2 regions of the Yersinia fenwicki genome follow, and region 1 is predicted to be linked to the other one. Evidence: predicted binding sites of a transcription regulator. Region 1 holds the regulator's gene; the other holds the start of a gene.

Region 1 (3,880 bases):
GTCACTGGATGAAAGTTTTGTCGTCATTCATTTCAGAGGTTTGGATCAAATCGATTTCCCCTACTTGCTCGCAATGTTGCAAGGGTCGTTTATTTCCAATATCAATACATTGGTCGTACCCGGCGGGAAGATGGGGCTGGCAATGGAGCTGATTATGGCACCGTTGGTGCAGCAATTGCTGGAAGGTAAAAAAATCGGTTAATCCTTCGTCCTTGAAGCCGCAGTAAAGCAATTGCTGGAAAGAAAAAATAATTTGACGCTATCCCAACCCAAAGTAGTTGGGGCTGCAGGTAGGCGGCAAGCGAACTCATCCCGATGAGCTTACATAAGTAAGTGATTCGGGTGAGCGAGTGCAGCTAACAACCCTGCAGCTTCAAATACGAAGGGGTTAATTACGCGATGTCACGGATTTCAAAACTATGGGTAATGGTCGCCGCTTTCCCCAACATTAAAGAAACCGAGCAATACTTCTCGGCCGAGAGTTCAACCGCGCGCTCAACGATTTTATCCGTCAGGCCTTTGCCACTGACAATAAAATGCAGGTTAATTTGCGTAAACAGGCGCGGAGCTTCTTCCCGGCGCTGGGACGTTAACGTCACTTCGCAATCGCGCACATCGTTACGCCCTTTCTGTAAGATAGAAACGACATCAATTGCACTACAGCCACCGGCCGACATTAACAACATTTCCATCGGACTTGGCGCTTTGTCTCCAGCATTCCCATCCATTAAAATTTGATGACCTGAAGCGGACTCACCTAAAAATGTTAGCCCTTCAACCCACTTTACACGTGCCTGCATAACTCTTGCTCCCGGTTAAATTTTCCGATTCAGACTACGCTTTCATTTACAAACTGGCAATGTAACCCGATGTTCATCATGCTGAAGCGATACAACACAAGACACTAGCCTCATCCTGTGCTACAAACAGAACCGAAAGTATTGTTTTTAGAATTAAATAGGGTAGCTTCTCAATACTCAGTGAAGGGTTTCTATCCGGTACGTATCTTGGCTATACCTTTCGGCAGTTGAGCAAATTAATATGCTAAGAGAAAGTGTATTTTATAAGCACGCCGTACAGGGAACTCTGAGCCCTGTTAAGTTAGGCAGCGATAACAACAGAGGATAACAGCGAATGGTTCTCGGCAAGCCACAAACAGACCCGACTCTCGAATGGTTCCTGTCTCATTGCCATATCCACAAATATCCATCGAAGAGTACGCTAATTCACCAAGGTGAAAAGGCCGAAACGCTTTACTACATCGTGAAAGGCTCCGTTGCGGTGCTTATCAAAGATGAAGAAGGTAAAGAGATGATTCTCTCCTATCTAAATCAGGGAGATTTCATCGGCGAACTTGGATTATTTGAAGAAGGCCAAGAACGTAGTGCCTGGGTCAGAGCAAAAACTGCCTGTGAAGTGGCTGAAATTTCTTACAAAAAATTCCGCCAGTTAATTCAGGTCAATCCAGATATCTTGATGCGCCTGTCTTCACAAATGGCGAATCGCTTACAGATAACATCTGAGAAAGTGGGTAACCTTGCTTTCCTTGATGTGACTGGACGCATTGCACAAACGCTGCTTAATCTGGCAAAACAACCTGATGCCATGACCCACCCAGATGGGATGCAGATAAAGATTACTCGCCAGGAAATTGGTCAAATAGTTGGCTGCTCCCGCGAAACTGTGGGGCGGATACTAAAAATGCTGGAAGATCAAAATCTGATCTCCGCACACGGTAAAACGATTGTCGTTTACGGCACTCGTTAATTCCCTATAAACCGGTGCCGCTACCTCGGCACCGGTTTTCTTCATTTATACCCGTTATACTTCAAGCTGCATGTGTGTTGGTTGCTTTCATTACTCGGCCCGTCCATGGGCCTCGCCTCTTCGAGGCCGCTGCAAACAGTGTTCAAATCGGTTCCAGATCGATTTGTCACCCCAGTCACTTACTGGTTGTTGAGCTTACAGTAAGTAGACTCTTGGGAATTTGCTCAATTGCCGCCTTCCTGCAACTCGAATTATTTAGGGTATTATTTTGTGTAATTAATAAATTTCTGGGCCTATATGAAATGGCAACGGCTTATTTATCATCCTGAAGTTAATTATGCGCTCCGCCAAACACTGGTTCTCTGCTTACCGGCGGCGTTGGGATTTGCCTTTGGTGAATTGCGGCTGGGGTTGATGTTCTCTCTGATACCGGCCTGTTGTAATATTGCTTCGCTCGATACTCCCCATCAATATTTCTTCCGGCGGCTGATTGTCGGCGGAACGCTCTTTACTTTCAGTAGTTTTCTGACTCAACAATTACTGCTGTGGGATATCCCATTGCCGGTAGTGATGCTTGGTCTCGCATTAATGTTGGGGGTAAGTGGTGCCATCAGCCAGCTCAATGGCCGGCTGCTCCCAGCCGCATTGATCGCCGCGATTTTCAGTCTCAGCATGGTAGGTCGTGCGCCTATTTGGCAAGCACCATTGATGTGTGCTGTGGGGACCCTCTGGTACGGGGTATTTACCTGGCTATGGTTTCGGTTATGTAAAGACCAACCCATCCGCGAACCACTGAGTCAGCTTTACCATCTGTTGGCCGATTATTGCGATGCTGCGTACTCTTTGCTCCGTCAGCGCCAGAAAGCGGAAAAGATGATGCAAGCCCTGCTGGATAGACAGCAAGGCATTATGGATAAAATTAACCAACTTTATCAACAGTTTAACCTGCTACACAATGCCACCCAAAAAGAGCAAAAGCGGCTACTGATTCTCTTCCAGATGGCGCTTGATTTGCAGGAACATATCACTGCGGCGATGAATCAGTCAGAAAAGGCGGAAGAACTGATAGAGCAAAGTTCGATAGAGGCCATCCTTGAGCGTAATATGCAGATTATCTCAACACAAATGCGCACCATCGCCGATAATATTCTCTATCACCACCGCGCGAAGACTCATTTCAGTGCCGGTGATGCTCTGGTCGAGCTGGAAGAAGTTGCCCAGCAACATCCAGATAATCCGGTGGCACAATTCTGCTATTACCATATCAGCCACATTATCCAGATTCTGAGTGACCAGCGCCCGCAATATGAACGCGATTTGATGTGCAACCAACTACCTCAACCATTCTGGCCCGCACTTGTCAGCTATTTATCATTTAAATCCAGTGCATTGCGTGATGCAGGCCGCATGGGCGTGACGCTGGCAGCAGGTAGTTATGTCGGTAGTCTGATCCATCTGCCTAAACCTTATTGGATTTTACTCACCATCATGCTGGTGACGCAGAACGGCTATAACGCCACTAAAATTCGGATTCACCACCGAGCTCTAGGTACTCTGATTGGGTTGTTACTTGCAGCGGCCCTACTGCATTTTCAAATGCCGGAAGGGACTACGCTGAGCATCATGTTGCTCATCACACTGGTCGCCTATCTGGTTCAACGCAAAAACTATGGCTGGTCAGTCATCTTTAGAACCATCACTACAGTGTATATCTTGCAGTTATTGACCGGAGAGGGTGCCGACTTTTTAGTTCCACGATTGCTGGATACCTTAATCGGCTGTGCATTAGCCTTCGCCAGCGCACTATGGTTGTGGCCACAGTGGCAAAGCGGTTTGCTACGAAAGAATGCGCATCAAGCACTAGAGAGTTATCAGAAGATTCTACGCATCCTACTGAAACCAAACCCAGATATTGGGCAGCTCGCCTATGAACGCATTCAGGTGAACAAAGCCAGCAATGCTGTTCTGAGTTCACTCAATCAGGCCATGCAGGAACCAGGATTTAACTCAAAATATTTAGCCGACATGCGCCTATGGGCCACCCATAGCGAGCTTATTGTTGGGCATATCAATGAGATGACTATCCTGACTCGCGCCTATCCATTAGAAGAAT
Region 2 (3,880 bases), 590 kb from region 1:
CCAGAACAACAAGACGCGTTGAACATGGCCGCAGAAGATCTTAACCAACGGTTGCAAGATCTGAAAGTTCGCACTAGAGTCACCAATACTGAGCAGTTAGTTTTCATCGCGGCATTGAACGTATGTCACGAATTAGCTCAGGAAAGGTTGAAAACCCGTGACTATGCATCCAATATGGAGCAACGTATTCGGATGTTACAACAGACCATTGAACAGGCATTGCTTGAACAGGGTCGCATCTCTGAACGTCAGGATGCACAGTTTGAATAAATCTCTGTTGAATGATAGATTCAGCAGTGAGTAAAGAATTTCTCTGAGGTGTTCGTCAGCGGGTCAGTCCCCTGAGCCGATATTTAATACCAACAGAATGTAGTGCCTCCGTAACTGGTGCGCATGCTCGGTCCGCCGAGAAGCCTTAAGGTTGCGACGCTGCGTTCACCTTGAACCATGGGTTCAAGGGTTACAGCCTGCGGCGGCATCTCGGAGATCCCTTTCTTATCGTGTAATACGTATTTACGGTTATCACGTTCGTTTTGATACAGGCAGTTTTCTTCTTTAAGTCAATAACATGCCTCTAAATCCGCAGTATGCCCTTCAGCGGCAAAAAATTCGCAGTGAAATCCGTGAGCGTCGGCGTCTTTTGACTCCTGAGCAACAACAACAATCTGCCAATCTGGCCGCGAAACAAATCGCTTCCCACGATAAAATTCAGCAAGCTACTACTATTGCACTATTTCTCTCTTTCGATGGTGAGTTAGATACGGCCCCTGTTATCGAATTACTGTGGCAGCAGAAAAAACAGATTTATCTGCCGGTACTTCATCCTTTCTGCTCCGGCCATTTGTTGTTTCTCCACTATCGTCCTGATAGCCAGCTCATTCGTAATCGCCTGAACATTCTGGAGCCTCAATTAGATGTGCGCGATGTCTTGCCATTGAAACGACTGGATGTAGTGATAACGCCGCTGGTGGCGTTTGATGAAGATGGACAACGTTTAGGTATGGGGGGCGGATTCTATGACCGTACGTTGCAAAACTGGCAGCAGAGTGGCCCCTATCCTATTGGTTTAGCTCATGATTGTCAGCAGGTAGAGCACTTACCGAGTGAACATTGGGATGTGCCGTTACCAGAGATTGTGACACCGACAAAGGTGTGGCGGTGGTGAGAAGGCCTACGCAACGGTATAAAAAATAACAAAAAACCCAGCATCAGCAGATACCGGGTTGTCAGTTACTATCCACGCTACCAATACAATAAATATTAGTACAATAGGCGCGAGCGGATAGTCCCCGGAATCGCTTTCATTGCCTGTAAGGCTTTTTCTGCGTTTTCCGCATCATCAGTCTCAACGTCGATAACGACATAACCAATATCAGCGCTGGTTTGCAAATACTGTGCGGCAATGTTGACGTTCTGCTCAGCAAAGATTTTGTTGATGCTAGTCAGGATGCCTGGGCGGTTCTCATGGATATGCAGCAGGCGGCGAGTGTTATCACCGTGAGCTGGCAGAGAAACTTCCGGGAAGTTAACCGCAGACAGCGTAGAGCCGTTGTCGGAATACTTCGCCAGTTTACCAGCGACTTCATCACCGATATTTTCCTGCGCTTCTTGGGTTGAACCACCAATATGCGGGGTCAATAGCACATTATCAAACTCGCATAATGGTGAATTGAACGGGTCTTTATTGGACGCTGGTTCTTCAGGGAAAACATCGATTGCCGCCCCCGCCAAATGATTGCTTGCCAGCGCATCACAAAGTGCTGGGATATCAACCACCGTTCCGCGTGAGGCATTGATCAACATCGCGCCCGGTTTCATCAGAGCCAACTGCTCAGAGCCAATCATATTTTTGGTGGAGTGGTTCTCTGGCACATGCAAGCTAATCACATCACTCATATTCAGCAAGTCAGACAGATGACGTACCTGCTGTGCATTCCCCAGCGACAGTTTATTTTCAATGTCATAGAAGAATACTTTCATGCCGACACTTTCAGCCAAAATACCTAACTGAGTCCCGATATGGCCATAGCCGATAATGCCCAGTTTTTTACCGCGGGCTTCATAGGAACCGACTGCTAGTTTGTTCCACTCGCCACGGTGCGCTTTGGCATTGGCGGATGGTATACCGCGAAACATCAGCAATAACTCGCCCAGTACCATTTCGGCTACCGAACGGGTATTGGAGAAAGGTGCATTGAATACCGGCACACCACGTTTAGTCGCCGCTTTTAAATCAACCTGATTGGTACCGATACAGAAACAACCTACTGCAACCAACTTTTCTGCGGCTGCAAAGACTTCTTCGGACAGATGCGTGCGCGATCGAATGCCGATGAAGTGGGCATCACGAATAGATTCTTTCAGTGATTCGGTGTCTAAGGCACCTTTATGATATTCAATATTGCTATAACCGGCTGCACGCAGATTATCAACCGTGCTCTGGTGCACCCCTTCCACTAACAGAAACTTAATTCTGTCTTTCTCCAGTGATACTTTTGCCATGTCCCCGACCCTATTTTCAGACTTCAGATGTGGCTGCCGATATCGAATGAATCCGGTCAGCACCCAGTCAACATAACAAATATTTCGCCGGCAGCAATACAAACGATTGCCTGGCTATCAGCATAACAAACAGTGAAAATGTTAATTTACGGAATAAAAAACCAGCAGAAAGTGAGTTAATGGCAGGTTAAGAAAATGAAATGAGAAAATGTGATATATATCACTAAATTTAACCATTTTAAGAAAAGATATTTAAAAGCAAAAATTATCAGGATGAAGCAACCAAACCTCATCCTGAATACAGATTAGCTGATCACTTGAGTTCTACGGTTTTAACACCATCAGCAGTGCCAATTAGTGCAACATCAGCACCTCGATTGGCAAATAACCCCACAGTGACAACACCGGCAATATTATTAATTTTATTTTCAAGCGCAATGGCATCCAAAATAGTCAGATTATGGACATCCAAAATAACATTGCCGTTATCAGTCAAAACATTCTGGCGATATTCAGGTAATCCGCCTAATTTCACCAGTTCGCGAGCGACATAAGAACGCGCCATCGGGATAACCTCGACCGGCAGCGGAAATTTACCCAGCACATCAACCTGCTTGGAAGCATCGGCAATACAGATAAATTTACGTGCAATGGCCGCAATGATTTTCTCGCGGGTCAGAGCCGCGCCGCCGCCTTTAATCATCTGCATTTGGCCGTTAATTTCATCAGCTCCATCGACATAAATGTCCAACTCGTCGACTTCGTTGCAATCAAACACCTGAATGCCATAACTTTTCAGTTTAGCGGTAGAGGCATCAGAGCTAGAGACAGCTCCCTCGATCTGGCCTTTGATGGAAGCGAGAGCATCGATAAAATGTGCCGCAGTTGAGCCAGTACCGACCCCAACGATAGTGCCAGGTTTGACATACTGTAATGCTGCCCAGCCCACTGCTTTTTTAAGTTCATCCTGAGTCATGGTAAGTTCACGCCTTGATGTGAAAGAAAACCTGACGTCATTATAGAGCATATAAGTGATAAAACGTCGCAATAAAGCCAACTCATGTGATGGTTAATTTTAGCTGGATCACAGTCATGTTGGTTTATTTGTGGCGAGCCCTATGGCATTCCAACGTAGATAAATGATCAAAATGTGGCATAGTGCGGTATTAACTTAATATTTGGAGAGATGACTCCGATGAAACGCCCAGACTACCGTACGCTACAAGCGCTGGACGCGGTGATCCGTGAACGCGGCTTTGAACGCGCTGCACAAAAACTTTGCATCACCCAATCGGCGGTATCTCAACGCATTAAGCAGTTGGAGAATCTGTTCGGTCAACCACTGTTGGTGCGCACTGTGCCCCCCCGGCCAACGGAG

The links. Region 1 encodes CRP, which controls carbon source genes, mostly activating them, when cyclic AMP is high. Its sites were predicted from a motif close to ATGTGANNNNNNTCACAT; they were not measured.
Region 2: serA (phosphoglycerate dehydrogenase) is a predicted target of CRP. The motif match lies at 2,711-2,728, and genes of this name have one in related genera.

The regions. Positions count from the first base shown of each region.
Region 1 covers NZ_CP170755.1:268,854-272,733, reverse strand. The annotation lists gene ACF3VQ_RS01095 (phosphoribulokinase) at 1-202, shown strand, start outside; gene ACF3VQ_RS01090 (OsmC family protein) at 393-800, opposite strand; gene crp (cAMP-activated global transcriptional regulator CRP) at 1,135-1,767, shown strand; gene ACF3VQ_RS01080 (YccS/YhfK family putative transporter) at 2,065-3,880, shown strand, end outside.
Region 2 covers NZ_CP170755.1:861,679-865,558, reverse strand. The annotation lists gene zapA (cell division protein ZapA) at 1-270, shown strand, start outside; RNA gene ssrS (6S RNA) at 308-491, shown strand; gene ACF3VQ_RS03945 (5-formyltetrahydrofolate cyclo-ligase) at 569-1,165, shown strand; gene serA (phosphoglycerate dehydrogenase) at 1,261-2,502, opposite strand; gene rpiA (ribose-5-phosphate isomerase RpiA) at 2,816-3,478, opposite strand; gene ACF3VQ_RS03930 (LysR family transcriptional regulator ArgP) at 3,698-3,880, shown strand, end outside.